Regions from separate parts of the Paenibacillus sp. J22TS3 genome, predicted to be linked through region 3. Evidence: riboswitches for the same ligand, from Rfam matches in the RefSeq annotation. Region 3 holds a riboswitch; each other region holds the start of a gene.

Region 1 (7,592 bases), on a different contig from region 3:
CATACTGCTGCAAGTAATCCCCTGTATACAGTTTTAAGATTTCAATATGATCATCAATTGTATCCGCGCTAGGTGGAGTGCTCTCCTGCAGCCTGTTCTCCCATTCTTCCACATCAATCATAACCTGACTTAGTGTGAGCAGGTAACCCTCGGTTGTATTGGAGATTTGAAAGCAGGTGCCGTAAGGCTCTAACGTTTTGCGGATATGGTAAACAGCCGTATACAGCTGGGCATACACCTTGTCCGGATCGTATTCCGGCCACAGCAGATCAATCAGAGTTGATTTCCTGACCAGCTGACCCCGGTGCTGAATTAAATATAGAAACAGCTCCTGGGCTTTGGTGGTCCGCCAATGAAGCAGTGCAGGTTGACCCGGCTGCACTTCAATAGATACCTGCCGAAGAAGGTTTAATTTTAGCGGTGTATTGGAATCGGAGTGACTGGTCACATCCGGCTTCGATTTCAAAAGCCCGTCGATTCTGGCCAATGTCTTGGATAAACGCTCGGCACGAACGGGTTTAACAATATAATCAAGCGCATTGATTTCAAAAGCTTTAACTGCATATTCGTTATATGCTGTAACGAACACAATATGTATGTCTGGCTTGCTCTCCAGCAGCTGCTCTGCCAGTTCCAATCCGCTGATTTCTGGAAGGCTGATGTCCAGAAAAACAACCTGTACATCCCTCTTTAGAATCTCTTCCTTGGCCGTATAAGGGTCGGTATAAGCTCCCACAACCTCAACTTGAATCAGCTTCTTCAGCTGCCGTTCCAGGTAATCTAAGGCCAACTGCTCATCATCCACCAGGATCACTTTCATATTCTTACTCCTTAGACATCATAATCAGTACTTCTCCCAACGAGCCTAGAATAACATAATCTGTTTCTGCAAAGAAGCCCTGAGTATGCACCCAGGGCTTCTTGTCCTTTAATATTGTCTATCCGCAGTATATTTGGCTGCGTCTTTGATCATCTGATATTTAGTTGTGGTTCCCTTCCAGCCCGCATCAACTGTAGTATCGATAACGACCCACTTGTTATTCATATACACTTCATTCCAGGCATGGTATGTAGTTACATAAGCTGTCTTGCCCATGTCAAGCTTCGTCGGAATGTTTACACTTCGCAGCATGGCGGCGAACAAAGCGGAATAACCGTAGCAGGTATCCTTGCCCACTGTCAACGTGCGGTCAATTTGCGGTATGTAATCAGCCGGAATATTCAAGGCCAACTTCTTATCGTATTTGATATTGCTCACCACAAAGTTATAAATCGCTTTGACCTTCTGCTCATCCGTTGTTAAGTTTTTCGTTAATGCCTTGGCCTTGGCAACTGCGGCGCCCGCCTGTGCCCATTTCACATTCTGAATGGAATTAAGGTATACCGCGGTTGGCTCCTCAAGCTCCACGTTAACGGAAGCTTCATAAATAACCTGATATTTGCCGTTGCTCTTTTGTTCAAGAACACTGATTGCATATTCTCCGTCTCCCAGCTGAAGTGGAAAATTCTCCTCAGTGACACCTGGCAGTAGGCTGTATGTATATTTCTCATTGCCTTTGGCTATTAGCACTTTCGTCTTGACACCAGACTTCACCGTGTATTTGATTCCAATAACACCTTTGTCCACTTTGGTATCATTCAGCCAGGTCCCGCTCTCGGCCCTAACTGCAGTCCCACCATTCATAACCGTACACAACAACAGAAAAAAAGACAACAAAAAAACAACACTACGCTTCATCTTATAAAACTCCCTTCGGTGGCTAGGCTGCCATCTTGTTAGAAGGCCCTATAGCTTTGCGTCCCTGCCTTTCGACAGGTTTGCCATTATCGTGTAAAGTTCTATTTGCAACAGACAGCTGAGCTTGTCTGGATGAAATTATCGTACCATATCTTTAATTCAAAACAAGACTTTTTGTCGAATTTTATTAAAAAAATATCTCCACCGGTCACATCCACGCAAACCGGAAGAGATATTTAATCTTAGATTCAGTTACTGCTTACGCATGAAAATTCTGTCCGTCGGTCACTTCGGGCACGATGCCAACGCGGATCACGTAATCCCCAAAATGCTCACCAGGATGCCGGTCCTTCGCATACTGTGCAAGGATTGGCTCCAAGGATTCCAGAATTTCAGCTTCGTTAATATTCTCCTTAAACAGCTTGTTCAGACGGTTGCCTGAAAACCCTCCGCCCAGATACATATTGTAACGTCCCGGAGCTTTGCCGATAAACGCGAGTTCCGCGAGGGCAGGCCGTGCGCAGCCATTGGGACAACCGGTCATGCGGATGACGATCTCCTCGTCTTGAAGGCCATGCTGGGACAGCATAGGCTCAATTTTATCCATCAGTGAAGGAAGATAACGCTCGGATTCGGCCATCGCAAGCCCGCAAGTCGGCAGCGCCACACACGCCATCGAATTCCGGCGCAGGGCAGAATAATGCTTGCCGTCTGTAAGGTTGAACTGCTGAATCATGGACTCAATCTTTTTCTTTTTCTGAGTGCTTACATTTGCGATAATCAAATTCTGGTTTGGTGTCAGGCGAAAATCCCCGGTATGCACCTTGGCAATCTCTCTGAGGCCTGTCATAAGAGGATAACCTTCCTCGTCCTTCACACGGCCATTCTGGATGAAGAGGGTAAAATGCCATTTCCCATTGCTGCCCTTAACCCAGCCATAACGGTCACCATTGTGGTCAAATTGGAAAGGACGTGCCTCCTCAAGCTTCCACCCCAGGCGCAGGGTCAGCTCGTTTACGAACCAATCAAGGCCGCGGTCATCAATCGTATACTTGAAGCGGGCATGCTTCCGCACAGACCGGTCGCCATAATCTCTTTGAATCGTGACCGTCTTCTCCGCCACCTCGATCAGCTGCTCCGGTGTACAGAATCCGATGACTTTGGACACCTGAGGGTAGGTTTTCGGATCACCGTGAGTCATTCCCATACCCCCGCCAACGGAAACGTTGAAGCCTTTCAGACGGCCGTTCTCGGTAATAGCAATGAGGCCAAGATCCTGAGAGAACACATCTACATCGTTCGATGGAGGAACAGCTATGCCGATCTTGAATTTACGCGGGAGATAGACCGGTCCGTAGATCGGTTCCTGCTCCACGCCCTCACGGCTGTCCACAATTTTCTCCCCATCCAGCCAAATTTCATGGTAGGCCCGGCTGCGGGGGTCAAGATGAGCGCTTACCTTGCTGGCCCATTCGTATACCTCCGAATGAATTTCGGACTGGTAAGGATTCGGGTTGCACATCACATTCCGGTTCACGTCACCGCAGGCAGCAAGTGTGCTCAGCATGGCGTCATTCACTTCGCGGATCGTATTCTTCAAGTTCCACTTGAGTACGCCATGGAGTTGGAACGACTGCCGAGTCGTCAGCCGGATCGTTCCGTTTGCATACTTGTGTGCCACACGGTCCATCATCAGCCATTGCTCCGGAGTTACGACTCCACCGGCGGCTCGTACCCGAAGCATGAACTGATAGGCCGGCTCCAGCTTCTGCTTGGCCCGTTCGTTCCGCAGGTCACGGTCATCCTGCATGTAGCTTCCATGATGCTTCATCAGCCGGTTGTCATCTTCGGGAATGGACCCGGTAATCGGGTCTAGGAGAGTCTCTACCAGGCTGCCGCGCAAGTAATTACTTCTGCGTTTAATGTCCTCCACATCACTGTGCGGAGCGCTGTTCTTGGACAACAGGTTATTTTCAGACATTGTTTATATCTCCTCTCGTGATCTTTGGCATGTCCCCAGAATTAATAGACATCCCGCTGATAACGTTTCTGCTGCTGCAGGTCTGTCAAATAAACAGCGGCTTCCTCAGGGCTCAGCCCGCCCTCTTGCTCAAGGATAGTTGCGAGTGCCGCATGCACATCATGAGCCATCTTCTTCTCATCTCCGCACACATATAACGCAGCGCCTTCTTGAAGCCACTGGTACAATTCCTTGCTCTTCTCCAGCATCCGGTGCTGAACATAGACTTTCTTGTCGGTATCTCTTGAGAAGGCAACATCCATACGGGTAAGCACGCCATCCTTGAGCCAGCGCTGCCACTCCACTTGGTACAGGAAGTCTGTAGAGAAATGCTGGTCACCGTAGAACAGCCACGTCTTTCCTGATGCCCCTGTCTCTTCACGTTCCCCGAGGAATGCGCGGAAAGGTGCAACTCCTGTTCCGGGCCCAATCATGATCACAGGAGTATCCGGATTGTCCGGCAGCTTGAAGTTCGGGTTATGCTGGATAAATACCGGCAGGCTGTCGCCCGGCTGAATTCGTTCAGCCAGCTGAACCGAGCAGACCCCATATCTATTTCTCCCGTGGTTCTCATATCTAACGGTACGTACCGTTACGTGCACCTCGTCCGGGTTTGCTTTTAAACTGCTGGCAATGGAGTACAGCCTTGCCGGGATTTTGCGGAGAAGAGCCACAAATTCACGTGCCGGAGCTCCCTGCAGCGAATAATCCGTCACCAGGTCCAGCAGATCGCGCCCGGCAAGATAGCTTCGGAGCTCCTGTTCGTGTCCAGCTGCAAGCAGCTTCGTTAGACCCGAATTAGAAGTAAGCTCTGCCACTTGAGTCAGCAGAGGTTTCGTTAATACCGTGATCTCATAATGACGAAGAAGCGCCTCCTGCAGCGGCTTCTGCTCCCCGTTCTTGTTTACCGGCACAAGCTCATCCGGGTTCCAGCCCATCGCTGTGATCAGCTCTGCCACCAGCTGCGGATGGTTCTCCGGATAGATGCCCAAGCTGTCGCCAGGTTCATACTGAAGATTCGATCCCTCAAGAGAAATTTCGATATGTCGGGTCTCGCGGTCCGATCCCCGGCCGTTCAGGTTCAAGTTCTCAAGAACTTCCGCATGGAAAGGATGGCTTCTCGAATACTCCGATTCCTGCACAGTTACCCCTTCCGAACTTGCACTAACCGCTGTGGTCTGACCAGCTGCCCCTTGCCCCAGCGCCTCAGCAACCTGGCTCATCCAGGCCTGCGCCGACTCCTCGAAATCCACATCGCAGTCCACCCGGTCAGCCAAGCGTTTCCCGCCTAGTTCTTCCAAGCGCTTGTCGAAGTCCTTCCCCGTCTGGCAGAAGAATTCATAGGAAGTATCTCCAAGCCCAAGAACCGAATATCGCAAACTCTCAAGCTTTGGCGCTCTCTTACTGTGAAGGAACTCGTAGAAAGGAATCGCATTATCCGGCGGCTCTCCCTCGCCCTGGGTGCTGACCACAATGAGCAAATTCTCAATTTTCTTCAAATTGGCGGTCTTGAAGTTTCCCATAGAAGAGACGGTTACCTCAAACCCAAGGCCTTCAAGCTTCTTGGACAGCTTCTTCGCCAGTCCGTCACTGTTCCCGGTCTGAGAGCCGAACAGAACGGTAACCTCTTTGGAAGCTGCTGGCGCCTGAACAGGGGTAGTAGAATCAGAATGTACAGGAATACCGGCCGGCACGGACAACTGCACCTGTGCAGGGCCTTGAAGTCCCGCAATGTAACCTGTCAGCCAGATGCGCTGATGTTCTGTTAATGTAGGGATCAGGCGGTTAAGAAGCTCTGCCTGTTCCTGGCTGAAAGGACTGTTTGTAACTTGGAGTTCCAACAATATCCACCTCACGTAGCTTGCATGATTTTTTAATTCCTAGAATTTAGATCGACTTAATCAAAATCTACTAAGTTGAACGGTATCACATCAACGAGGACGGGTCAATTTGAATGATCTTATAGGTTCCATTAGTTAATCTGATAAATGCGCCTTAGCACAAAAAAAGAGCCGCGTGTATACGCGGCCCGATCAACAAATCTGCATCACTTAAGACTCTATTCCCGATCTTTATTCCATATAACTCAGGTAATCCCCTTCTAAGCCTGCTAACTTCTTCTTATCCGTACAACCAGACTTTCAGCATGGAGATCAGCCTTACGGTATCAATCGGCTTGCTGATGTAGTCCGATGCTCCTGCATCTAAGCATAGCTGCCGGTCTTCTTTCATCGCTTTGGCGGTTAGGGCAATGATCGGGAGATGCTGGAATTGCGGCATCGCCCGAATCGCTCTCATCGTTTCATACCCGTCCATTTCAGGCATCATAATATCCATCAGAATCAGGTTGAAGTTGGTATCTTTCTCAAGCAGTTCCAGCGCCTCACGGCCGTTCTCGGCAAAAACAACCTCCAGGTTGTGCGATTCCAGGACATTGGACAGTGCAAAAACGTTCCGGATATCGTCCTCAACCAGCAGAATTCGCTTGCCGTCAAATGCGTCTTCACTGTTATGCAGCTTATTCAGCATTTCACGGCGGTCTTCCGGAAGATTCGCCTCCACCCGATGAAGGAAAAGTGCGGTCTCGTCAAACAGCCTTTCCTGTGACCTTACATTCTTCACAATGATGCTCTCCGCGTACTTCTTCAGCTCCATCTCTTCCCGCATGTCCAGCTCTTGCCCGGTATAAATGATAATAGGAAGCTCGTGAAGCTGTTCTGTGTGCCGAATCCGGTCAAGCAGCTCAAATCCGGAGATATCGGATAAGCCAAGGTCCATCACCATGCAGTCATAATGCTCAACCTGCAAGGTTCTTAAAGCCTCTTCCCCAGTTGATACCGCCGTGATGAGTACATCATCGTGACCAATCAATTCAACCATGCTGTCCCTAAGCACAAGGTCGTCCTCCACAATCAGCAGCCGCTTCATCTCACGGTTCATGAAAGATTCAATCCGGGACAGGGCATTCTCAATATTCTCTTTATTCACCGGCTTCTTCAGGTAGGCCATCGCCCCCATGGTAAGCCCCTGCTGCTGCTCATCAACCACAGATATAACATGGACTGGAATGTGGCGTGTCTCAGGATTCTGCTTTAGACGTTCCAGGATCGACCAGCCGTCGATGACCGGCAGCTGGATATCCAGCATGATCGCGTCCGGCTTAAATGCATGTACCAAGGCTAAACCCTTATCTCCCTGAAGCGCAACTAACACCTTGAAGCCCCGCGAACGAGCAATATCGAGCATGATCTTAGCAAAATGGATGTCATCCTCAATGATCAGCAGCACCTTATCCCCCGGCTTGATCTGCTCCCGGTCATCCTCGATCTCTGAAGAGACGAGCAGACTCGGATTCGTAAGCTCAACATCCGGGATGAGCACCTCATTCCTCAATGGGGTATGCACTGGATTCACACCGTCACTTTGAATGGGTTCATCCCAGTTTGCTAGGAATGGGCCGGATTCAATATTCGGAATATAAAGAGTGAATGTGCTGCCGTGGCCCTCTTCACTCTCAATTTCAATATGGCCTCCGATTAAGCCGGCAAGCTCACGGCTGATTGTCAGGCCAAGTCCAGTGCCGCCATACTTTCTGCTGGTCGTGCCATCGGCCTGTTGGAACGCCTCGAATACCAGGTCCATTTTATCCTTGGCAATACCAATGCCTGTATCTGTTACAGCAAAAGCAAGATAACTCTCGGGTTCTTGCGGCGTTACCTCGCCTGAACGAGGTGTCGTAGTTATTTTCAGAGATACTCTGCCCTTGTCCGTAAATTTAATAGCATTTGACAGCAGATTCTTTAAGATTTGCTGGAGACGATGCCCATCGGTATA
Region 2 (7,592 bases), on a different contig from region 3:
CACTTAGGCCTGTTCCGTTGTCAGACACAGACAGAACGAGATCATCGGATGGGTTCAGCCTGCTGGCAATCCTGATCTGCCCCTCCTTAATTCCTTCCTTGAAGCCGTGCTTGAAGATATTCTCCACAACCGGCTGCAGGATCATTTTAGGCACCTGCACCGTGCGGGTTCGTTCCTCAATATCAAAAGTCACCTTCAGATTGTCCTCGCCAAATCTCCCCTTCTGAAGCAGCAGATAATTCTCCACATGTTCCAGCTCTTCCTTCAGCGTCACCTCTGCTTTCCCGGTCGCCATCGTATAACGCATCATGCTGCCCAGAGAATAAATCTGGTCATACACCTTGGGCGCGTTGTAGCGCAGGGACATGGACCCGATAGACTGAAGGGCATTATACAGAAAATGCGGATGAATCTGAGCCTGCAGGGCCTTCAGCTGATTCGTTTTGTTCGCGAGTTCAAGACGGTATTCTTTAAGGATAAGATCATCGATTGTCTTGGTCATATCCGTAATTTTACGGGCCAGCAGTCCAAACTCGTCCTCGGATTTCACCTCGACCCGGGCATTGAGCTGCCCAATCTGTACCTTCTGCGTGTAGGAGATCAGCCGTTTAATCGGCGTTGTAAACCGGATGGAGATCAGCACCGCCGCCACTACTCCGACAATCAGGAAGACAAGTCCGATCACCGCATTAATCTCGGTGATATGTCTCGCGTCGCTGTATAGATCCTCATAAGGGACCAGCTTGATTAAAGCCCCCGTGAACAGCGGAGTGGTAACCCGCCTGAAGAATACAATTCCTTCAAAGCTCTGATCGTGACAGGAAAAGTACCCGCTTGCTTTACCCTTGGGAAGGTTGCTCCAGCTGGCTGATAGCGGTTTGGTAAGCGTTCCAGGCTCTGAGGAATACAGTACCCTGTGCTGGTCATTCACCAGATACAGCTTCTCCCTGCCCGCGCTGAACATCGACTTGGTCATTCCTTGAAGCTCCGTCATCTTGAAATCAATCGACAGATTAGCCATAACCTTATCGCTGGGGGCGCGGAATATAGGGAAATGGGCGCTGAACACCTCAGTCGTCTCTGACTTCAGGCTGGGTACGCTGATTTTTAATCCGTACCGGTGATCCAGATGCACCGGCTCCAGGAAAGGCCGGCCGCTTCCAGACGGATCAGCCTGAGGTTCATAGTCTGGATTCCTTTCCCTGCGGAACAGTCCCTTGATCAGCGTATTAGACTGCTGATTGGCCTGAATGTACAGGTGAATCTGATGGATATCCCGGTTCGACTGGAACAGGTTATACAGCTGGCTTGCGATAATGTCCCGATTATCCGAGAACCCGCCATCCGCACTCAGCGGATCTGAAGGCTTGGTGTTCTGAATCGCCGTGTACAGGGAATTCGGCAGATTGATACCGCTGTACACGGATAAAGCCAGTTGATTGATCCCCGCAAAATAGTTGGTGAGATTGGTGTCCCCAAGCGTCAGCAGCTTGGTGTTCTCGTTGATCGACTTAGCAGTTACCGACTCCTTGGTATACAGGTAAGAGACGATTAGCGAGATCCCTGCTGGCAGAACTGCAGCGAGCAGAAGCAGCGACATCAGCTTTGTTCGTATGCTTTTTTTCCTAAACAACGCCCCGCCCACCTTTTTTTTCCAACATATTAGCAGAGTTCTGCAATATATTCCACCTTTATCAGCATGAATGTGAGTGTTGAGGGAGTGCACCCCTTTTCTATAATAAGGGCAAGAAGTATTAGATTATAGAGAAGGAGAGCCATCATGAGAAGAAGATTTGGATTGCACAAAGGCTGGGATCAGCAGCTTGTATTCCTGGGTCCATGCCTGCTGTTCTTTCTGACCATTGTAGTCACACCCTTTCTGCTCGGATTCTATTACTCGTCCACAGATTGGAACGGTCTTGACCTGGATAAGGCTGTCTGGACTGGAGCAGCCAACTGGACAAGAATATTCACCGATGACCCCAAGTTCTGGGAGTCCTTCTGGTTCACCCTGCGTTTCACCGTAATTTCTGTCATTATTGCCAACGTCCTTGCGCTCGCACTGGCCCTTATGCTGATGAAATCACTGAAGACCAAAAAATTGCTGCGCACGATCTTTTTTGTACCGAATGTGATCGGAGGAATTCTGCTCGGATACATCTGGCAGTTCATCTTCACCAAGGGCTTCGCCACGATCGGGGAGATAACCGGCCTTTCATTCTTCCAGCTGCCTTGGCTGGGTACGCCAAACACCGGGTTCTGGGGTCTTATTATCGTCTTCGTGTGGCAGACTGCCGGATACATGATGGTCATCTACATCGCCTCGCTGGCTGGAATTCCGAAGGACCTGATTGAAGCTGCACAGATCGACGGAGCCCGCCCGCGCCAGGTGCTGCGAAGCATCTATATGCCGTTGATTATGCCGGCGATTACCATCTGTCTCTTCCTAACCACCTCGAACGCGTTTAAGATGTTCGACCTGAACCTGTCGCTGACAAAAGGGGGACCGGGCACATCTACCCAATCCCTAGCCTACAACATCTATGCCGAAGCTTTGATTAACAACCGGTATGGGCTCGGTACAGCCAAGGCGCTGCTGTTCTTCTTCGCCGTATCCCTCATTACGATTACCCAGGTCTGGATTACTAAGCGGAAGGAGGTCTCCGCCTGATGCATACCACAAAAGAAAGATACCGGCTGAGCACGTTTATACTGGAGATTGCCGCTATTCTGCTCGCACTGCTGTTCTTGTCTCCCTTCTATCTGGTTATGGCCAACTCGGTTAAAAGCCTGAAGGAGATTCTGCTTGATGCCGCTTCTCTGCCGGCGATATTTCACTGGGAAAATTATAAAAACGTCTGGGAGGTTATCAACTTCCCGCACGCCTTCTGGAATTCGTTTCAGATTACCGTGATCAGTGTGATTCTGATCGTTCTGTTTAGTTCCATGGCGGCTTATCGTATTGTAAGAAAACCGACGCGCTTCAATAATTTTGTGTTCCTGCTGCTCATCTCCGCCATGATCATCCCGTTTCAATCGCTCATGCTGCAGCTTGTAAGGGTGACCAGTCTGCTTGAGATCCGCGGTGAGTTGTATGGCATCATCGCCTGCTACCTGGGATTTGGGATGCCGCTATCGGTATTTCTGTTCCACGGCTTCATCAAGACGGTGCCTCAAGAACTTGAAGAATCAGCAAGAGTGGACGGGGCTAACCCTTACGGCGTCTACTTCCGGATTGTGTTCCCGCTGCTTATTCCAATTACGGTCACCGTGATTATTCTCAATACGCTGTGGATCTGGAATGATTACCTGCTGCCAGTTCTGGTCATTGGAGGCAACAAGGATCTGACCACCCTGCCGGTGGCGGTAACCAAGTTCTTCGGTCAATACACGAAGAAGTGGGACCTCGCTCTAGCCGGCCTGATGATGGCTATTACGCCGATCCTGCTGTTCTTCCTGCTGCTCCAGCGTTATATTGTGGAAGGGGTTACCGCCGGGTCTGTAAAAGGATAGTCCGCAATAATATCCACTATTTCAAGCAAAATTTTAAGTGTTAGTGCAAACGTTTCTCCACTAGAATGGCCTTGTAACGTAAATTATTGGGGAGGTTAAGAAATGAAAAGATGGAAGCTCGCTCTTATCACAGCCGCCGTGTTTGCCCTGGTGCTCTCGGGCTGTGGCAACGGGGCAAAGACTGCCACAGAAGGCACTGGCACTAATACCAATGAGAAGTCCGCAGAGCAGACTACACCTAAGAAAGACGTCAAAATCAAAATGTTCCAGTTCAAGGTGGAAATTGCGGAAGCGCTTAACGAACTCGCCAAGGAATATGAGAAAGAAAGCGGGGTCCAGCTTGAGGTGGAGACTCATGGCGGCGGCGAAGATTATAGCGCGCTCCTGAAGGCCGAGCTGGCTTCTGGATCTGAGCCTGAAATCTTCAACAACGGCGGTTATGCCGGACTTGTGCCTTACATGGATCGAGCTACCGATCTGAGTAATGAAGCCTGGGCCAAGGATCTGATTGATACCGCCAAAGCGCCGACCACCGTGGACGGCAAGCTGTATGGCATGCCGATGAACGTCGAAGGATACGGCATTATTTATAATAAAGACTTGTTTGCAAAGGCAGGTATTACCGAAGAGCCTAAGACACTCCCACAGCTGAAAGCAGCGGTGGAGAAGCTTAAGGCAGCGAACATTACCCCGTTCGAAGCCACCAATGAATGGTGGTCGCTCGGAATTCACCTCGTGAATGTCGGTACGGCCAACCAACCCGATCCGAAGAAATTTGTGGAGGATGTCAAAGCGGGCAAGGCCACATTTAAAGGCAATGAAGTATTCAAACAATGGCTTGATCTGGTAAATGTGATCTTCGACAATGCCCAGAAGGAGAAGATGACCACCGATTATGCCACTCAGGTAGCTAACTTCGCTGCTGGCAAGGCAGCCATGATGATGCAGGGCAACTGGACGCAAGGCGATATTGACAAGGTTGATCCGAATCTGAAGCTGGGTATTCTTCCTCTTCCCATTGGTGACAAGGAGGGCTCCGTGCTGATTGGCGTTCCGAATAACTATATTGTGAACAGCAAATCCGAGCACCCGGAAGAAGCCAAAGCCTTCCTTAACTGGCTGGTCACCTCTGAGACCGGCAAGAAGTTCATTACCAAGCAGTTCAAGTTCATCCCTGCCATGACCACCATTAAAGCCGAATCCGGTGATATCGGACAGGTCGCGGTTGATCTTCAGAGCAAATCCTCCACTGCGCTGGGCTGGTACTGGGATCTGTTCCCGGATGGGGTCACCCAAGGCTTTGGAGCCGCCATGCAAGAATACCTCGGCAAGCAGATCAATGGAGACCAGCTGCTGGAGAAGCTTGATAAGGCTGTCAGCGACATTGTGAAACAGTAGGCCCAGCTGAAGCTGCGCATGGTCTATACAATATGGAAAGCGGAAGTCCCTTCCAAGGGGATTTTCCGCTTTTTTATTTAATACGGCCTTAATACTAGCCTGAAAGCCCTATTATAAATGTCAAAATTGTAAGAATTATAGATTAATTTGTCTAAATTTGGTACATTAGTTTTACTTCTAAAGTTGCAAAGGCAAACCCGTGGAAACCCGGGGACGCAAAGCCACGTGCCTAAAGGAACTCTCAGTCCTATGGTAGACAGGCCGCCAATCATTATTCTCAGAATGAAGAATGAAGTATGAGCGCTGTCTATTTAGGCAGGCGCTTTTTTTTATTTTTATAAATTCAGGAGGGTTGATGTCAAACACCGTGGGTTTCCACAGAGCATTCTGTAGGGAAGAATCGCCATATCAAAGGAGAAGAGATTGTGGAAAAAGCAAGGAATCTATCATTGAAGTACAAGGTTTCAATTATCGTTATCGTTGTGGTTGTGCTTATTTTTGCGGCGGTCTCTTATTTCAGCCTGAATATTCTGAAGACGAATCTATCTAATGATTTGAAAAGAGAGCTGCTAAGTGTAGGAACTCTGACCAGCATGCAGGTCGATCCGCAGCAGGTCAGCCGCCTGATCAGTAAGAACGGGCCTGGGAACCCGGACTTTACAAACCTGCAGAAGCAGCTGGATCAAATTCAGAAAGACCAAGGTGTGATGAGCTGGAGTTATATCTGGAGCCTTAAGGACGATAAAGTGACCACTCAGGCGTTCACAACGAATCTGAATGAAATTTACAAACCCGGCGCGCTGTTTGCTGATCTGGCTCCTATTCACCTGGAAGCTGCGAAGAAGGTATATGCGACGGGAGAATCCCAGGTTACCGATATCTTCGATGATCCATTCGGCACCTGGAGAACGGTGTTCTCTCCCATCAAGGTGGATGGACAAGTCATCGCAGTGATCGGGATCGACTATTCGGCGGATTACATCCACAAGCTGTCAAACGAGGCCCGCAACCAGCAGGTGATTATCACCCTGATCGGACTCGTAATTGTAGCTCTTGTTATCTACTCCATCATCAATATGATTCTGAAACCGCTGAAGTCGATTGTGCATGTGTCCAACCGGATTGCAGAAGGCGACCTCAGCAGTGAACAGCTCAGCTATAAGTCGAACGATGAAATCGGCCAGCTTAATTCGGCTGTTGTCAAAATGCAGACCAGTCTGCGTACTCTGATCCTGAACATTCAAGAGTCGTCCGAGCATGTGGCCTCGTCTTCCGAGCAGCTGACCGCAAGCTCCCAGGAGACTGAGACTTACTCCATTAAGGTTAACAACGACATGGCTGAAGTGGCCGAGAAAACTCAAATGACCTCCAAGATTACCGATGAGACTGTAACGGTTCTCGAAGAGACAGCCATCGGCATTCAGCGTATCGCTGAATCCACTTCAGCCGCATCAGAGGAGTCCGAGCAGATGGCTCTTAGCGCTCAGAGCGGACAGGAATCCGTTCAGAAGCTGCAGAACCAGATGAACAAGATTACGGATTCTGTTACCCGTATTGCAGATGTCATCCAGCTGCTTAACTCCCAGATTGGCGAGATCAATGAAATGACCCAGCTGATCACCGATGTGGCTGAACAGACAAATCTTCTGTCACTTAACGCTTCTATTGAGGCTGCACGCGCCGGGGAGCATGGCCGCGGCTTCGCGGTGGTCGCATCCGAAATCCGCAAGCTGGCCGAGAGCACAGGGCGCTCTGCCAGTACCATTGCCGAACACTTAGCAAGCATTACACACAGCACAGAGGAGTCGCAGACCATTGCCCAGGAAGGGCAGCAGGACGTTCGCCATGGTCTCGCTCTAATGGAGGAAGCAGCCAAGGCATTCGATCAGATTCTTGAATCCACCAAGAATGTGGCCATGCAGATGCAGGAAGTCTCTGCTTCCTCCGAGCAAATCTCGGCTTCGTCCGAAGAGGTTACCGCTTCGGTAACTGAGCTCAGATCGGCAGCTGGGGATATTGCGGTCAAATCCGATCAAGTCGCTTATGCCTCAGGACAGCAGCTGCAATTTATTAAGGAAGTGGCCAAGGCTACAGAATCCTTAAGCGAGACGTCACAATCCCTGCAGGAATTAATCAAAACATTCAAAGTCTAACAGACAGGAGCGATGATCTTATGGGTTATGCAGGACTACAAGGCAAGTCGGCGCTGGTCACTGGCGCCAGCAAAGGCATTGGCAGAGCGGTGGCACTGGAGTTCGCCAAAGCTGGAACAAATGTGATGATCAATTATATCGGCGAGGATAGCGATGCCCTTGCTGTCAAGAAAGAAGCCGAGAGCTATGGAGTGAAGGCGGAGATTTTCCATGCCGATGTCAGCGACTCGGCCCAAGTGCGCGACATGTTCACCACCTTCGACCGCCTGTTAGGCAGGCTGGACATTCTGGTGAACAATGCCGGAATCGCCCAAGCTGTTACCGTAAGAGATATGACGGATGAACAGTGGGACCGGATGATCAAGGTTCATCTGTACGGCACGTTCTATAATGCCAGAGAAGCAGCCCGCCGGATGTGGGAGAACCAGGCAGGCAAGATCATCAATATTTCCTCCGATCTAGCCAGTCTCGGCTGCGAGGAGTTTACGCATTACTCCGCCGCCAAGGGCGGCATCAGCTCCTTCACCA
Region 3 (7,592 bases):
CCCTTTAAGCGTACAAGGCATAGCGCCTTTAACCGCTTGATTGACCTCATTATATCGGGTGTCCTTCAAGGAATCGTGTCATTTCTGTAAAATAAGACACCAAAAAAGCCTGCCTCTTCCGGTGAGAAGAGATCAGGCTCCCTGTCAGCAGCCGCTAATACCGGCTACAAAAATATGACAATAATTAAATATAATCTTATTTGCGGCTGCCGCGCTTATTCGTCCCGTTAACCGGCACCACATCCACGAACGGGGCAATCCGGTCCATCAGCCGCTGGCCCTTATGCGCTTCTTCCCCATCCTTGCTGGTGAAGCTTAAATGCTTCTCCAGTGCCTTGAGATCATAATTGGACGTATAAAAGGTCGGCTTGCGGTTCATCCGGTAATTCAAAATCGCCCCCATGACATGGTCCCGTACCCATGGGTTCAAGTTCTCAGCCCCAATATCATCAAAGATCAGCAGATCGGCTTCCTTCATGATCTCCACCGTCTCCTTCAGCTTCTGGCTGTCCTGGAGCATGGATTTGAGATCTTCCACGAATTCCGGCATATATACGATGACCCCGGAATAGCCCGCCTTGGCCAGCTCATGAAGCATGTAAGTCATCAGGAAGGTCTTGCCGGTGCCAAAATGGCCTACCAAATAAAGGCCTTGCACACCAAGCCCGTTCTCCCGGGTCTCGTTAATATACCGGAACACCTGAGCAACAGCCGGTGACCGCATGCTGTCCTTGGACATGATCTCAACCATGTCATAACCATCCTGCAGCGCCCGCTCATCCACATAGAAGCTGCGGATTCGCTTCTTCACCTGAATTTCACGTTCCCGGGCAAGCTGCTTGGGACAAGGAACCTGGCGGTCATACAGCCGTGGACTTCCCGCAACGTTCTCTACGGTTAGGCGGGTGAAGTGACCCTGAAAGTCATTAGGGCACAGGTCAAGCCCCGGACAAGCCTCGCAGTGACGACTGTCCTTCACATATTGATACAGCTTGCTGACATTCAGCGTGAGCTGCCCGTCACTGATTTCAGGATGGCGGGAACGCAGCTCCTGGATAATCGGATCGTTCAACAAATCCTGCAGAATCTGTTCGGACCGCTGCCGAAACTGCGGACTTTTCATTTGCTGAAGCATTTCCCCCAAAGACTCCATGTTCTCACCTTCTTCATTCTATTCCGGGATTAATAACCATTCTTCTTGTTCGCCTGCATTATTTCAGCCATCTTAATCAGCTCGGCGAACTCTTCTTCCGTTACTGCCGCTTCCGCTTCAGGCAGGGTACTCTGAACAATAGGAATTTCCGGTTTCAGCTTGGCATTCCGGCTGTAAGATCTTGGGCGCACGCCTGACGCAGTGGACGCAGACTCGTTCTTCACCTTAACCTTTGCCTGCTCCCGGATATATTGAACTGCCTTCTCATATGTATCCACCTGCTTCATCAACATATTAGAGGCAATAGCATTGACAAAATTACGGTTGATCCGCTGCTCACCACCCGTGGTGAGAAGATTCATAAGATAGTGAATGAGCACATTAATGACTTCGCTTGGCAGTTTGTAATTCAAATCGATATTCTCGAAGATATCAAGCAGATTGTCAGGGACCGAACCCGGGAAGAACGTCTTAAGCAGCCGGGTATAAGGCTCATTTCTCAGCATCATATTGTATTGATGAATGTCACACTTGGCGAGGAACTGCGGAGGTACTTCAACGTAGTACTCCATCTGAACCGCATGTTCAAGCGGAGGCTCTGTCGCTGCGGCAGAATCATGCTGCCTAAGTGAGATCACTTTGCCGCCCTGAAGCTGACGCTCTTCCTTGCGCTTCTTCACCTGGCGGAAGGACAGGCTTGCCGCGTGCTCCAACTGCTCCTGCACGACAGTTCCATCCGGACCGAATACACCGTCTTCATCAAGAAGCCGGCACAGATCCTGAACAGAAAGTTCGTATTTATGGGCAATATAGTTAATGGTACCCAGCTGCTCGACATTATAGCGCAGGGCTTCTACATAAGCCCGGTTAGCTGAATCTCTAGGGAATCGGAGAATAATGTCCGCATAATTGAAGCTGTCTGTTTCGGCCAGCCGGATTCCAGGTTGTCTGGATATAGAGACCTCCGCAATAGCCTGCTCCAGCTCATAGTCAATCGAATGGGCATTTAACTCGAATATTTCATAAAAAGGCACCGAGATGTTCTCTTTGTTCATCGAACGTCCGGCAAGTTCATTGTTTTCGCGGCTCCACAGCTGTTCCTGAAGGGACAGCACGGCAAATTTGCCGATCTTGTCACGAAGCAGCAGGGTCAGATGCTGGGTCTTGAAGAACTCGGCAGGAGACAATGGGGCCTCCAGTTCATACTCATACAGATAGTCATCATTCTCAGGGAGATAAATCCGGCTCGTCTGCAGAAGTCCCACAGCTTCAAGCTTTGAAGCCATTTCGATCAGCAGCTTGCGCCCCTTCTCGCTGGGTTCGAGGCCCAGGGTAAGGAACAAGCGGCGCTGCTGCTCTACAGGGGAATAACCGACTTTCTCAAGCGGCACCTGTTGGCAGAGCAGCTGATAAAGAGAGACCGCCAGCGCGCCCACCATAGGCTGATAGACCTGGCTTAACATCACTCCGTCCACGGTGCCAAGACCGAAGTCGCGATATACGCAGTAGGAGTGATTCTCTGAGAAATGATGCAGGTTCGTAATGCGCACGTACTATCGCTCCTTTCATGGCAAAATGTAGACTTCATCTATTCTATCATAAATCCCTCCGGCCGGAATCGTTAAAAGATTACAAAATTCGCCGAAATTGGCTGCTTAATAAAGCGTGAGAAATTCTTCCTCACTCTATTGGCTTTTATTCGGACTTGTGGAATAAACGGTAGGTTTCCTCTATGAAATTCTTCGAATAATTAAGAGGGAAATTGCGTACCCGTTCATAAGCTCTGGCAGACAGCTTAGCAGCATCAGACATAAGGCCGCGCTTCGCAGAAAGCCGGGCCATGTAAGCATCAGCCGCATACAGGTTGGACCGATCCAGCGGGTGATAGGCTGTCTCAGGCATAACGACCCGGCCAAAGGCGTCCCAGGCTTCCTCATCATGACCGGTATTATAGTAGTAAATCCCAAGCTCCATCCAGTAATTGGCGCTTTTCTTCTGCTGAAGATCGGCAACCTTCTCGATAAGTTCCAAGGCCTGTGCATAACGGCCTTCCCGGTTATGAATCCTTGCTTCACTCATCTCAATGTAAGCTAGCGTTACCTTGTTATCTGTGGCCTCCGCGTAGAGCTTCGCTTTCCTTCTATATTCGTTCGATTTCTCCTTATCGCCGCTCTCATAGTAGTTATTGCCCAGCATTCGCAGGAAGTGCTCCGTCAAATAGTACACTTCCTGCTCTTTGGACAGGGTAAGAGCTGCCAGCATCACGTCCCTGCTCTCCTCGTTCATACCCAGTGCGGACAAAGAGACTGCTTCGGCGTAATACAGCTCAAGCTCGAACAGCGTATCCTTTCCAATCTTCTTCTGTTCATATTCGCGCCGCACTTCCCGGATCAAATCCAGAGAAGAACCATATTTACCGTGGGAGAACAGATGCGCATAGTTCATATATTTTACTTTGGCACTTTCAACAAACAGTCCAAAGCGTTCATAGATGTCCACGGCCTTCCTGATCGCCTCTTCCCCGCCACTATGAACCGTATGAAAACAGGCCTCTGCATAATACTCCATCATGCGGGCCACATCCAAAGTCATAGGCAGTTTGCCTTCAAGAAGGGGCTGCACCTTCCGGACAATCTCGGCGTACTCCTTATGTTTCATATCCGTCTCCAGCTCACGGACAAGCTCCGAGATCCCCTGCCCGTCATCTTCGCCGAGGAAATACCCCGCATCCTGGCCTAGCTGCTCGGCTAAATAGCGGAGCGTCCGCATGGACGGCATCGCCTTGCCGTTCTCAATTTGGCTCAGCATGCTCTTGGTCATATGCTCTCCCGCCAGTTCGGTCTGGGTCATGCCGAGCTGCTTGCGCAGGTGCTTGATACGTTCTCCAATTTTAGTCATGCCGTTCATCCTCATCCTGATTTATAAATCCAAGTATATCTTAACCGGACAGGAAGGAAAAGAGACGAACTCAAAATAAAAGTTAAACTGTACTTAACTCAGCTATTGCAAGCAGGAAATTTATTGCATATAATTAGTTTAATTTAATTTAACTTTCTAGATGAGGTGAATAGTTCATGGATCAGACTTCCAAAGTGCCGCGGGAGGATATTCGCAACATAACTCTCATGTTCTCAGGCAAGCTCTTCTCCCTGCTGGGCGCAAGCATGTACACGTTTATATGTGGATTGTATATTTTGAAGCTAACGGGTTCAGGCAGCCAATTCGCCGTTACCCTAATCTGCGGCATGCTGCCGCGTATTATTCTGGGGCCTGTCGCTGGAGTTCTGGCTGACCGACTTAACCGCCGCAAATTAATTATCGGCTCAGATCTGGCTAGTGTTGCCGTCATGCTGCTGGGATTCTTCGCCGTAGCGGTCAACGGCCCGTCTGTGCCCTGGATTTACGCAACGCTGATCCTGTTGTCCGTATGCTCAAGCTTCTACAGCATTACCATCTCCTCCTCGCTGCTTATGCTGGTGGAAGAACGAAGCATACAGAAGGCCGGCTCCATGAACCAGATGGCCACCTCCATCGGGAATATCCTGGGACCGGTTTGCGGAGGTTTCCTCTTCGCATTTGTCTCCTTGGATACCTTCATGCTGATGAATGCCGCGGGCTTATTCATTTCATCCTGCATGGGCTATGCGCTCAGGTTCCGCTCCGGCTCTCAAGCCAGCGAAGCCTCCGCACAACCAACAGATGACGCAAGACCTTCGGGTTCTCTGGCATCCCAATTGGTTGGAAGTCTGGCTGGAGGCTTCGGCTATGTCAGAAAGCATGGATTCCTATGGTCGCTTCTGCTCATCTGCTTCTGGGTCAACTTCTTTGCCAGTGCAATTGGTGTAACGCTTCCCTACATTATGGTGCATTCCCTCGGTATGGAATCCAGGGAATATGGCGTTGTCGATGCTTCATTTGCGGCAGGCATGCTGGTCATGGCAGCCATCCTGTCCGTCCGCAAGAATACGGTTAATCCACTGTCTCCTCTGCTAAGAGGACTGATCCTGCTGTCGGTGCTCATTGCCGCCATGTCACTGCCCTATCTGCCTTACTTCGGCAAGAGTCTGGCTTATTTCTATTACATTGGTCTCATGATGCTTATCGGTGTAGTCATTATTTATATCAACATCCCTCTTCAGGTGTTGTTCCAGACCACTATTGACCCGGAGTACCGGGGACGTGTATTTGGCATTATTGAGACGATGGCGGGCGCCATTGCTCCGCTCGGAACCATTTTATATGGCGTGCTGCTGGACTGGATTCCCGCATACTACCTTCCGGCAGTCTCAGGAATCTCACTGCTTGCCGTTACCTTGATCGGCAGCCGAAGCTTGCGGCTGGAATACAACACCTCCAAGGGAAAGCTTGTCACGGGTGCACTGAAGCCGGCTGCCGGATCATCCATACAGTCTGGAAGCTCTGTGTAGCAGGGAGCAGAAAAAGAACCTTCCATACTTATAAGCTATATAAGCTTATCGTATGGAAGGTTCTTCTCCTTTTTTATATAAAATGAACTTTAGAATGAACCGATCTCAGCGGAGAGGACGAATGATTCTGAAAAAGCGAAGCGTCCGCCTTTGTCTCCGAAATGCCCCACTGATATCTAGTTCAAGCATTTCGGAGACAACAGCGGCCTTAAAGAACACTCGGCATCGCAGCGACCGAATAGGGTAACTTTCATAAGTTCATTTTATATAGCTACCTTATATTTATTCTTATCTTCTCAGCCTGCCGTTTCATCCTCAAGAAGCTTCTCACTTCCTCTGCTGAAACCCCCGCTTCCTTCGCACTGCGTATTAATCTGACCCATTCCAAATCCATCGCTGTGAATCGAGTCTTCTCCACAATCACCTGGGCGGACTTGTCCAAAAAATCTCCTCCTAAGATTATTCGAGTGTCCCCAGGCAGTCCAGCCATCCTAGTATCCCTACCTTAGATCTGAGACTTTGTGCCCCTGCTTTTCAACAGGTTTACCCTTTACTGGAATTTACCTATACAAGTTTGAAAGGAAACTACAGATCATATACCCACTTCAGTTAAATCCATTATAGCGAACTGCATTTAAAAAAGATGTCGTACTGCGGACCAATTCACCCTATTTTACTAATGGCGGTCTGATTATTTTGTAAATCCCAAGCTGTTTTTGCGAATGTAAATAAATGGTACTGGTACCTAGGATGTGTAGAACCGTTCTTAATAAGAAAAAACAGAGCGGTTTTGACTAAATAGTTTTTAGGTCAATGTACTTGTTCCATTGTTAACCATCATACCATAGTTCCCGATATAGTAAATCTAATTTCGGGGGAGTTGCTTAAATTTTGTTCTTAATAAAGAATGAAATAGTGAGTATTCAGCCGATAAACTTAGAATATAGGACATTTAGCTTAGTTATTGTTCTTTATTGAGGAAATTTAACTCTATTAGCAATTTTCCTTTCTGATAGAGTTGCTGTAATATTCAAATCAGAAAATTGTTCTTAATAAAGAACAAAGAGTGAAAGGAGAATTCCTCTGAGAACCTCTAGATTAAGAGGCGGCAAGCGACGAAGGGTACGGCATGCCCCCAGACAAATTACACGTACCTTGCAGACGGCTGTTGTCATCTCCATTCTGGTCATCACAGCCTCACACCAGGTTGGAACAACTTTTGGTGAATTCCATACGGAACAGGACAATACAGCGGTAATCCAAGCCTGCGGGATTTTCCCTAGTGAAATCAGGCTGATGCTGGAGGACCTGACCGGACATTTAAATATAGCAGTACAGCTTAAGAACACGCTGTCGTCCGGACCATCAACGGATACCGGGGAGATATCCCCCCACTCCTTCACTGGAAGGACACTGGAAGAGCTCAGCTCGGATGAACAGCTTATCCTATCCAGAATATCAGTTCTTCAGGGAACTTCGGTTCAGCTCAGCAGCCGTTTGGCTGACAATGAAGCCGCTTGGCAGAGCATCCGCTCTGAAATCCAGCAATCAGCCGATAAGGTCAACGGGATCATCGGCGAAATCAACCAGCAGCCCTCTAACTGCCTTGTAATCAGAGATCAGGCGTCTCTCCTTCAGCTGTCCGGGCAGTTGACCTCAATACCGGGGCTGTCAGCGGAGTTATCGGGACGGATCAAGGCTGTAATGGACTATCTGAAGCAGCTGCAAACCCTGGATACTACCGATGCCGGGAATGACCAGACAAATCCAAGCGATTTCTCCTCCACTGTTACTGGCGTGCCGGACTACAGCCAGGAGCTTATTCATCCTGTGTCCATCGATACTGGCCAAGACTCCCTGATCAGTGAGGAATGGGCCCAAGAGTATCGGCAGCTTCAATCAGAGCTGCAGGCATCCCTGAACTCTTGTACCACAGAGCTGGGCAGTTTAAGTGCCCAACTGTCTGAAATACAGGCCGCGATTGCGGCAGAACGAAGCCGCTTGGAAGAGCT
Region 4 (7,592 bases), on a different contig from region 3:
AGAGATTATTCTCCGTTTTCTTTTGGCACTTGTCCTGTTCACCCTGGTTCCTTTTCTCCAGGAGTACCGGTGGATTGGAACCCTGTTCACTGTCGCGGGCATCTACTTGGTGGCTACAGGCGCCTCCAGGCTAATTCAAAAACGTCCTAAGAAATAACCGGAATCCTGACCCTAAAGTTCTTTAAGCTCTAGGTTCCCCTGTTCCTCAAAACCTATGCGTCTTTGGCAACCTTTATTCGAAGTGGAACAACAATAAACGACCTGCTCGGGCAGAGCAGGCCGCAACAACCATGGACGGTAGCCGCCCTAGGCTCGGAATTAATTGTGACTGTATGCTTCTTCCAGCGTATCCACGAAGATTCCTGTGTAAGCAATGGTCTCTGCCAGCTTCTGCATTTGGTTCTTCGCAACCACGGAAGATGGGTTGACCATCATGATTTTCTTAAATCCGTTGGACATATACAGCTTGAAGCAGCCCTCCAGGACAGGTAGCATGTCCTGTTTGGATACGGCCAGGTTCGTTGAGTCAATAATCAGTGTGTATTCTGCCGGATTAATCGAGTTAATGTGCTCATTGTATTCTTTTAGAAAAGCCTCAGCCTCATCCGGTTTCATAAATCCACTTACAGTAATTGCCAACGCCTTTTCCGCCTGCTTCTTCTCAAATACAAACATCCTATGGTCCCTCCAAATGGTTAATATTTCTCTCAATACCTATATCGTTATAATTGATATAAAAGTGAAGACATCGTATAGCCAATTCCTACAGAACACAGAACTACCTTATCTCCTGCGGAGACCCGGCCTGTTCTGAGCGCATCTTCAAGGGCAAAGACAGGGCTGGTAACTCCCGTGTATCCGTAACGGTCACCCACAAAGGTGTACTTGTCCAACTCGATATGCATCTTCTCCAGCGTCTCCTCAATCTCCGGCCGTGAGAATTGGGAGAAGATCCAGTGATCGACATCCGTGGCCAGCATTCCGTTACGCCCCAGGAGCAGAGTGATCAGATTCTTCCACTCGTCCGAAAAGTAACTCACATCATGTGGATCGAACCGCAGCCGCTTGTCTGCTTCCGCCACCCCGTCACGAAACATCGCCGACATACCAGCCGCCGGGAACATTACGGTATTCCCAAGCTTGGAATCCGTCTTGTAATTGGCATCAATAAATCCGCCTGGAAGCTCCGTCTTCTCCAAAATCACGGCCGCTGCCCCATCCGAAAAGTTAGGGTAGACGATCGTATCATCCTTCCGGGCGATGTTGCTGACATGAACACTACCAATAATTAGCGCGCGCTTAATATACCGGTTCCCGATCAAATGATGCCGGACTTGATCCATCGCGGTCAGCATCCCGATACAGTTCGTATTCAAATCGTATACGATATGTGCGTTCACCGCGCCGATCTCACGATGAATCAGCAGTGCATTGCTGGGATAGGTGTACTCCGGGGTATCCGAAACAAACACCACCATGTCCAGCTCCTCCGCGGAGACCTTGGATTCAGCCAGCAGCTTCTTCGCAACAGTCACTCCCATGGAAAGGGAGTTCTCTTCCTCGGTGCTTACCAGATAACGGGTCTTTCTCCCAAGATGATTCATCAACCCTTCCGCTTCAAGACCCAGCTTGTCAAAATGCTCAACGAAATAGGCATTATCATATGCCTGGGCCGGATGATAGGTGGCTATCCCTTTGATATGAACCTGCACGACATTGTTCCTCCTTAATGATTTTTCAAGAACCCTCCACTTATATCCAGACAAAAAGGCCTACTCTAAAGAGTAGACCCGAGGCTTGATAGACCTAGTTTTCATCCTCTTCTCTGGTAACCGGCTGTCATAGCATACTGCTTTAGACCCTTGGCTTTGCGTCCTTGCCTTTCAGCAAGTTTGCCTTTTTCATTTAAGAGAGCTTTAAGACCTGCTTTTCAGTCTTTATTATAGTTCTATTTTCCTGATGTGTAAATAAAAGCTAGACTATATTCATGAAATTTTCAAAGTATTCTATTACTTTATTTCTTAGTGCTAAAGTGTAAAAATTACGTCAATAGGGGTATTATTATGGGGTATACATTACATATAGAGAACAGATAGGAGCGATGAATGTGGAATTGAAAAATAAAAATGCGTTAATCACGGGTGCTGGCAAGGGAATCGGCCGGGCAGTGGCTGAAGCTCTAGCCAAGGAAGGTGTCCATCTTGGATTGATCTCCCGCACTGAGGCCGATCTCAGCAGCCTCGCGGAGGAACTGCGGGGGAAATACGGAGTCAAGGTCAGCATTGCACCTGCTGACATCTCGAACGCGGAAGAGGCACAGCGTGCGGCAGCCAAGATCAAGCAGGAGCTGGGAGACGTAAATATCCTGATCAACAATGCGGGAATCGCCAAGTTCGGGACCTTTGTGGAGATGGACCCTGAGGAATGGAAGCGAATCCTTGACGTGAACCTGATGGGGACCTACAATGTCACCCGCGCTATCCTGCCGGATCTGATCGCCCAGAACAGCGGAGATATTATTAATGTGGCCTCAACTGCCGGGGAACGCGGGTTCGCAACCGGATCGGCCTACTGCGCATCCAAGTTTGCGGTCATGGGATTAACGGAAGCTCTTGCTCAGGAAGTGCGCAAGCATAACATCCGTGTCACCGCACTTACGCCGAGCACGGTCAATACGGATTTAGCCGTGAACGCCGGCCTCAAGATCGGCGACGAGGACCGGATGATGCAGCCTGAGGATGTGGCTGATCTCACCTTAGCCGCGCTGAAGCTTCCTCCGCGCGTCTTCCTGAAGACAGCCGGAATCTGGACAACGAATCCGCAGTAAGCAACCTGGTCAGAGGGGGCTCCTAGCCCCCTCTTCTCACACCATCGTGCAGTCCGCATTACGGCGCTTCCCGAATAGCGGCTGTACCTGACTCATCGTTGAAGCGCCCTCACTTTAAGAAGGAGGGCAGACTTGTATCATGCCCTGCCCGCCATCCACAATAACCCGGTCTCCTGTCTTCAGTCTGGCGGTTGCATTGCCACATCCAACAACAGCGGGGATGCCCAACTCCCTGGCTACAATGGCAGCATGGGACAGCGGCGCGCCAATATCGGTAATGATTGCCGAAGCTTTAGGGAAAAGCGTTGTCCATCCTACGTTAGTTGTGGAGGTTACCAGAATTTCACCTGGCTTAAGCTGATCCCCGTCTTCTGGTTGTGTCAGAACGCGCACCTTTCCTTCAATCCTGCCTGCGGCACCAGCAAAGCCCTTAAGTGTCTCCGATTCCGGCGAAATGCGCATAGGCTCCATTGGATTGAAGTAGTCCATTCTGCGGTTCGGTTCTTCCGCCCATTTGAACGGATCGAATCTGCCGCGGATGATGGATGGCAGGGGCGGCAAGGCCTGATACTTCGCATAGGTTGCTTTTCTGGCATTGATATGCTGCCTGGCTTCCAATTCGCCACCCTCAAGCCAACTCAGCACCTCATCCAGGTAGAGGAAGAATACATCATCAGCTATCCCGGCTAACTCACCCGCTTTGAGGGCAAAAGCCCGATTGACCCTGAACCCCCGGGTCCATTCTGAACGTGCGGCTTCCCGGACCTGCGGACCCTCTAGTACTCTTTCTACTTGCCGCTTAAACCGTTTATTTCCACCAGGAAACAGTTGCTCGAATCTATTCCACGCTTCTTCATACTGTTCACGCTGCTTATCCAGTAGCCCCTCCACGTTAATCGGTGAATCCTCTATGTCCTTAATCTGTTTCTCCAGCAAATCCCGGCTCTCTCCCGGAGAAGGAATGGACAGCTCATGCTCATGAGGACCGCGGTGCCCGTATTTGACTAAATACTCTTGGCGGGTCATGTCCCCCCGGATTACTCTGGAGATTCCAATCACCGGACCCAGGCTTTCTAATTGAGCATTCCCACCTACATTAGACAGAAGAAGATTTGCTTCTTCTGAGCCAACCAGCCTGCTCAGCTTTTCCTTTAACTTGACGTATTTCTGCATTTTTTGACTTGTCCCCTCAAAGGCGGCCCAGACCCCCTTCACATTTCTAGGCCAGAGATCCTGTCTCCAAATGCGGAGCAGCTCCTCCTTGGTTTTCACTTTGTGGATGCGGTCAATGATTTTCGCACATTCCTCTGGACTGTCCTTCAAATACTGGCTCATGCCTTTAACCGCCTCACGGGTTCGCTTCGAACTATAAAGTATTCTTGGCACCAAGGCTTTGATAATACTCCATTTGGAGAAAGGATACACAGGAATGCCGATCCCTTCAGGCAGCTTCCCAAATACATTGCTCATTTTCGCTAAAATGGAACGGGAATTGAAACCCAGTGCTTGGAATGCGGATACAGGAAGGCTGATGTTAGAGTACACTCGCCCGCATATATTCCCCGACATTAAGTAGTGACCCGGAACAACCTGCTGCTCCTCATCGAGCGCCCTGATGACAGACCAGCTAAAAGGAGTGAATACATCGGGTATGGATTCTCCCACATTTGTATTGGTCCACAGAAAATCCCCTGTAAGCGAATCGTTCCACTCAAACTTATCCCGGTTTCCTGGACTAAGAGTCGTAACTGGACGTGCCTGGAGCAGGTACACCCTCCCTTTTGAGATTGCCCATTCCAGATCCTGCGGACCTCCCAGCTCTTTCTCAAGTCTAAGCGCATAACGATACAGCTTCATTGCCTGCTTTCTAAAAACCCTTGCACCGCTGTATTTTCCTTTAGACCTTGTTAATGTAAAAGAATGAGCATTGGCTTCCCCTGACACAAGCTGCTCTCCCAATCCAAATATATAATTGCCGGTCATTACTTCGCGGCTGCCTGTTATAGGATCAGCGGTAAAAAGTACCCCCGAGATCTCGGGGACAACCATCAACTGAACGACGATCGCAATTTCGTGGGATTGTTCCATTCCTTGTATGGAACTATATACCCTGACTCTTTCTGCATACTTCGATCTGTATACCATGTAAAGGGCATCTCTGATTTCTTCATCCGTCTTCATGTTTAAAACGGTATCAAATTCCCCGGCAAAAGAAGCAGCCTCCGAATCTTCACTTAATCCCGATGATCGTACCGCAAATTGGGCCCCATTGAACATATGCCGAATCTTATTAACACGAGTTACGATTTCCTTCCAAGCCCCCTCGTTCAACTGTCCCTCTTCGAAAGCGGATGGCAGCACGACAAATCCTTCCGGAACAGGATATCCGCCCTGGTACATCCTCGCAAGCATGGTCCCTTTGCCCCCTGCAAAAGCAAACATGGAAGGAGTCAATTCATTAAAGCCGAGCACTGTATCTAACATCTAAATCACCTCTATCGGATTTAAAAGTCTCTGCCCTGATCAATAGATGTAAAATTATTACGTTAATTATGACATTAACTTTCTTTTGATACTATATATCATTTTATATTTTGCATCAACTTTTTTGTTGCTTGACGGTTTGCAATATGAATTGAGGCAGATAAAGACCATTCCCGGGAAACTTCGTGTAAAATGATGTTAGTCAGGCTGGGCGCACATAACTAAACAAGAGCCGCTGTGAGAGCGGCTCTTGTCTCAAATATCGATATGCAATTCGCGAAAAAGACTGGAACTGTTTTTATGGCACTTCCGGCAGCTGGCCGGAAGTGGACATAGCTGGATTAAGCTCTTTCACGGTCGCTAACACCCGCAATGAACTTGATGGAGTAAAGGGCACATAGACCTACGATCACATAAACGACGCGTGAGATCGCAGAGTTCTGCCCGCCGAACAGCCCGGCAACCAGGTCATACTGAAACAATCCCACAAGCAGCCAGTTGAGCCCGCCGATAATCAGCAGAACAAGAGCGACCACATCCAAGGTTTTCATGTTTGAGCCTCCATTCCTATAATATTTGCGAAACAAATCTCCTCATCCTGTATCTTATCCGTAACCCTTGCATCCTAACCGCTGTAAGTGCCAAAAAAGGCAGAAAGGAGATCCATCCAATGACAAATTCTAAAGTGATTTCCCTGATCTTTACCGATGATGGCCTGATTCCGAATAACCAGAATCTCCCCGTAATTCTGTACCGGGGTGCATTACTGGATAAACCGGAAGAGGCAGAATCGCTGTTCAACCAGAACGGCTGGCTGAACAGCTGGACGAATGGGGTATTCAGCTATCATCATTACCACAGCAATTCCCACGAGGTTCTTGGTGTCATTTCCGGCTCAGCACAGCTGCAGCTGGGCGGGGAACAGGGCCAAGCCTTCCAGCTGGAGGCCGGGGACGTCGTCCTTCTTCCCGCAGGAACCGGGCATAAGAAACTGGACGCAAGCCCCGACTTCCGGATTGTGGGTGCCTACCCGGACGGCATGGATTACAATACCCGCAGGGCCACACTCGAAGAGCGTGAAGCAGCTCTTAAGGAGATTTGCCGGGTTCCAGTGCCGGATACCGACCCTGTCTACGGACTAGACGGTCCTCTGCATGAACTATGGAAGAGCAAGTGAAATTAAATGGGGGAACCGTTGGCAGGGCCCTTATTCATCCTAGGACACCCTCAGCGGCTGGAAGGACACTTAAGTTTTTGTAATGCTATATAAAATGAACTTATGAAAGTTACCCTATTCGGGCGCTGCGATGCCGAGTGTTCTTTAAGGCCCCGGTTGTCTCCGAAATGCTTGAACTAGATATCTGTGGGGCATTTCGGAGGCAAAGGAGGACGCTCCGCTTCTTCAGAATCACTCGGGATCGAAGCTGAGATCGGTTAATTCTAAAGTTCATTTTATATAGTCGTAATATAGTGCTAAAAACTAAGGGCTCCCCCGTCATCATTTCCGATGAATTACAGGGTAGCCCTTAGTTACGTATTGTGAATCAAGATTCTTTAAAAAAAGCAAACAGGGCGATTCCAAACAAGGTGCACTGGAAGCTAAACAAGAAAATTTTAATTGAGCTTCTAGGAAATAAAATATACAGCATATACGCCACGAGGAATGCAAGAATAAAGGAAACAAGAAAAAAACCTAGTAATGAAGTGATACCGGCAGCCTCCTTTGTACTTTGATACAGGCCTAGAATCCATCTGAACCTCTACACATAGAACAGCAGCAGCCCTGTAGTAGTTTAATCAAAGTAAAAGAGCACCAGTACGATTTGACCTTCTTCAGTATCACTGAAGGCTGCCTTACAGCTTAGTTATGCATGAACGTTTACAGAGTGCTCTTCCTTAGTTGTCAGCACTTCTCTTCTCATGAACCAGCAAATCACGAAAGCCGCAACCGCAAAACACAGTCCGATCGTAAATATGCCCTGAAAGGATTGGGAGAACACCTCCTGGGTTTGCCTTACTATACCCTCTGCCAGCCCTGGCGGGATTTTGCCGGTCTCGATCTCGGCAGCCGCCCCGGCAGGAATTCCTCCAATTCCAGCGATCCCTTGATGAATATTTCTGGCCAGCAGGCTTCCAAAAATACTAAAGCCAAGCGTCATGCCCAGGGACTGTATCAGCTGGACGGTGGACAGCGCCACCCCACTGTGTTCTTTTTCCACCGATTCCTGAACAATCAGATTATCTCCCCCGAACAGTGCCCCTAGTCCAACCCCCAGAATGA

Evidence for each region. Region 3 has a riboswitch for cyclic di-GMP ahead of KJS63_RS21625 (anti-repressor SinI family protein). Riboswitches for the same ligand answer to the same signal wherever they lie in the genome.
Region 1: it holds a riboswitch for cyclic di-GMP, as region 3 does, so the genes downstream of both, KJS63_RS20045 (transglutaminase-like domain-containing protein) here and KJS63_RS21625 (anti-repressor SinI family protein) in region 3, are expected to answer to the same signal.
Region 2: it holds a riboswitch for cyclic di-GMP, as region 3 does, so the genes downstream of both, KJS63_RS11260 (methyl-accepting chemotaxis protein) here and KJS63_RS21625 (anti-repressor SinI family protein) in region 3, are expected to answer to the same signal.
Region 4: it holds a riboswitch for cyclic di-GMP, as region 3 does, so the genes downstream of both, KJS63_RS11375 (ketoacyl-ACP synthase III) here and KJS63_RS21625 (anti-repressor SinI family protein) in region 3, are expected to answer to the same signal.

Annotation. Positions count from the first base shown of each region.
Region 1 covers NZ_BOSF01000007.1:32,251-39,842, forward strand. The annotation lists gene KJS63_RS20040 (response regulator) at 1-820, opposite strand, end outside; gene KJS63_RS20045 (transglutaminase-like domain-containing protein) at 929-1,738, opposite strand; cyclic di-GMP riboswitch class I at 1,753-1,833, opposite strand; gene cysI (assimilatory sulfite reductase (NADPH) hemoprotein subunit) at 1,998-3,719, opposite strand; gene KJS63_RS20055 (assimilatory sulfite reductase (NADPH) flavoprotein subunit) at 3,761-5,599, opposite strand; gene KJS63_RS20060 (response regulator) at 5,880-7,592, opposite strand, start outside.
Region 2 covers NZ_BOSF01000003.1:337,493-345,084, forward strand. The annotation lists gene KJS63_RS11240 (sensor histidine kinase) at 1-1,633, opposite strand, end outside; gene KJS63_RS11245 (carbohydrate ABC transporter permease) at 1,781-2,671, shown strand; gene KJS63_RS11250 (carbohydrate ABC transporter permease) at 2,671-3,513, shown strand; gene KJS63_RS11255 (ABC transporter substrate-binding protein) at 3,616-4,911, shown strand; cyclic di-GMP riboswitch class I at 5,092-5,180, shown strand; gene KJS63_RS11260 (methyl-accepting chemotaxis protein) at 5,337-7,064, shown strand; gene KJS63_RS11265 (SDR family NAD(P)-dependent oxidoreductase) at 7,085-7,592, shown strand, end outside.
Region 3 covers NZ_BOSF01000008.1:78,706-86,297, reverse strand. The annotation lists gene dnaI (primosomal protein DnaI) at 197-1,153, opposite strand; gene KJS63_RS21640 (replication initiation and membrane attachment family protein) at 1,183-2,703, opposite strand; gene KJS63_RS21635 (helix-turn-helix domain-containing protein) at 2,849-4,051, opposite strand; gene KJS63_RS21630 (MFS transporter) at 4,228-5,580, shown strand; gene KJS63_RS21625 (anti-repressor SinI family protein) at 5,852-6,022, opposite strand; cyclic di-GMP riboswitch class I at 6,054-6,138, opposite strand; gene KJS63_RS21620 (hypothetical protein) at 6,736-7,592, shown strand, end outside.
Region 4 covers NZ_BOSF01000003.1:371,199-378,790, forward strand. The annotation lists gene KJS63_RS11365 (hypothetical protein) at 1-157, shown strand, start outside; gene KJS63_RS11370 (hypothetical protein) at 319-675, opposite strand; gene KJS63_RS11375 (ketoacyl-ACP synthase III) at 723-1,712, opposite strand; cyclic di-GMP riboswitch class I at 1,825-1,907, opposite strand; gene KJS63_RS11380 (3-ketoacyl-ACP reductase) at 2,108-2,827, shown strand; gene KJS63_RS11385 (PEP/pyruvate-binding domain-containing protein) at 2,942-5,311, opposite strand; gene KJS63_RS11390 (DUF378 domain-containing protein) at 5,653-5,862, opposite strand; gene KJS63_RS11395 (cupin domain-containing protein) at 5,982-6,488, shown strand; gene KJS63_RS11400 (MDR family MFS transporter) at 7,177-7,592, opposite strand, start outside.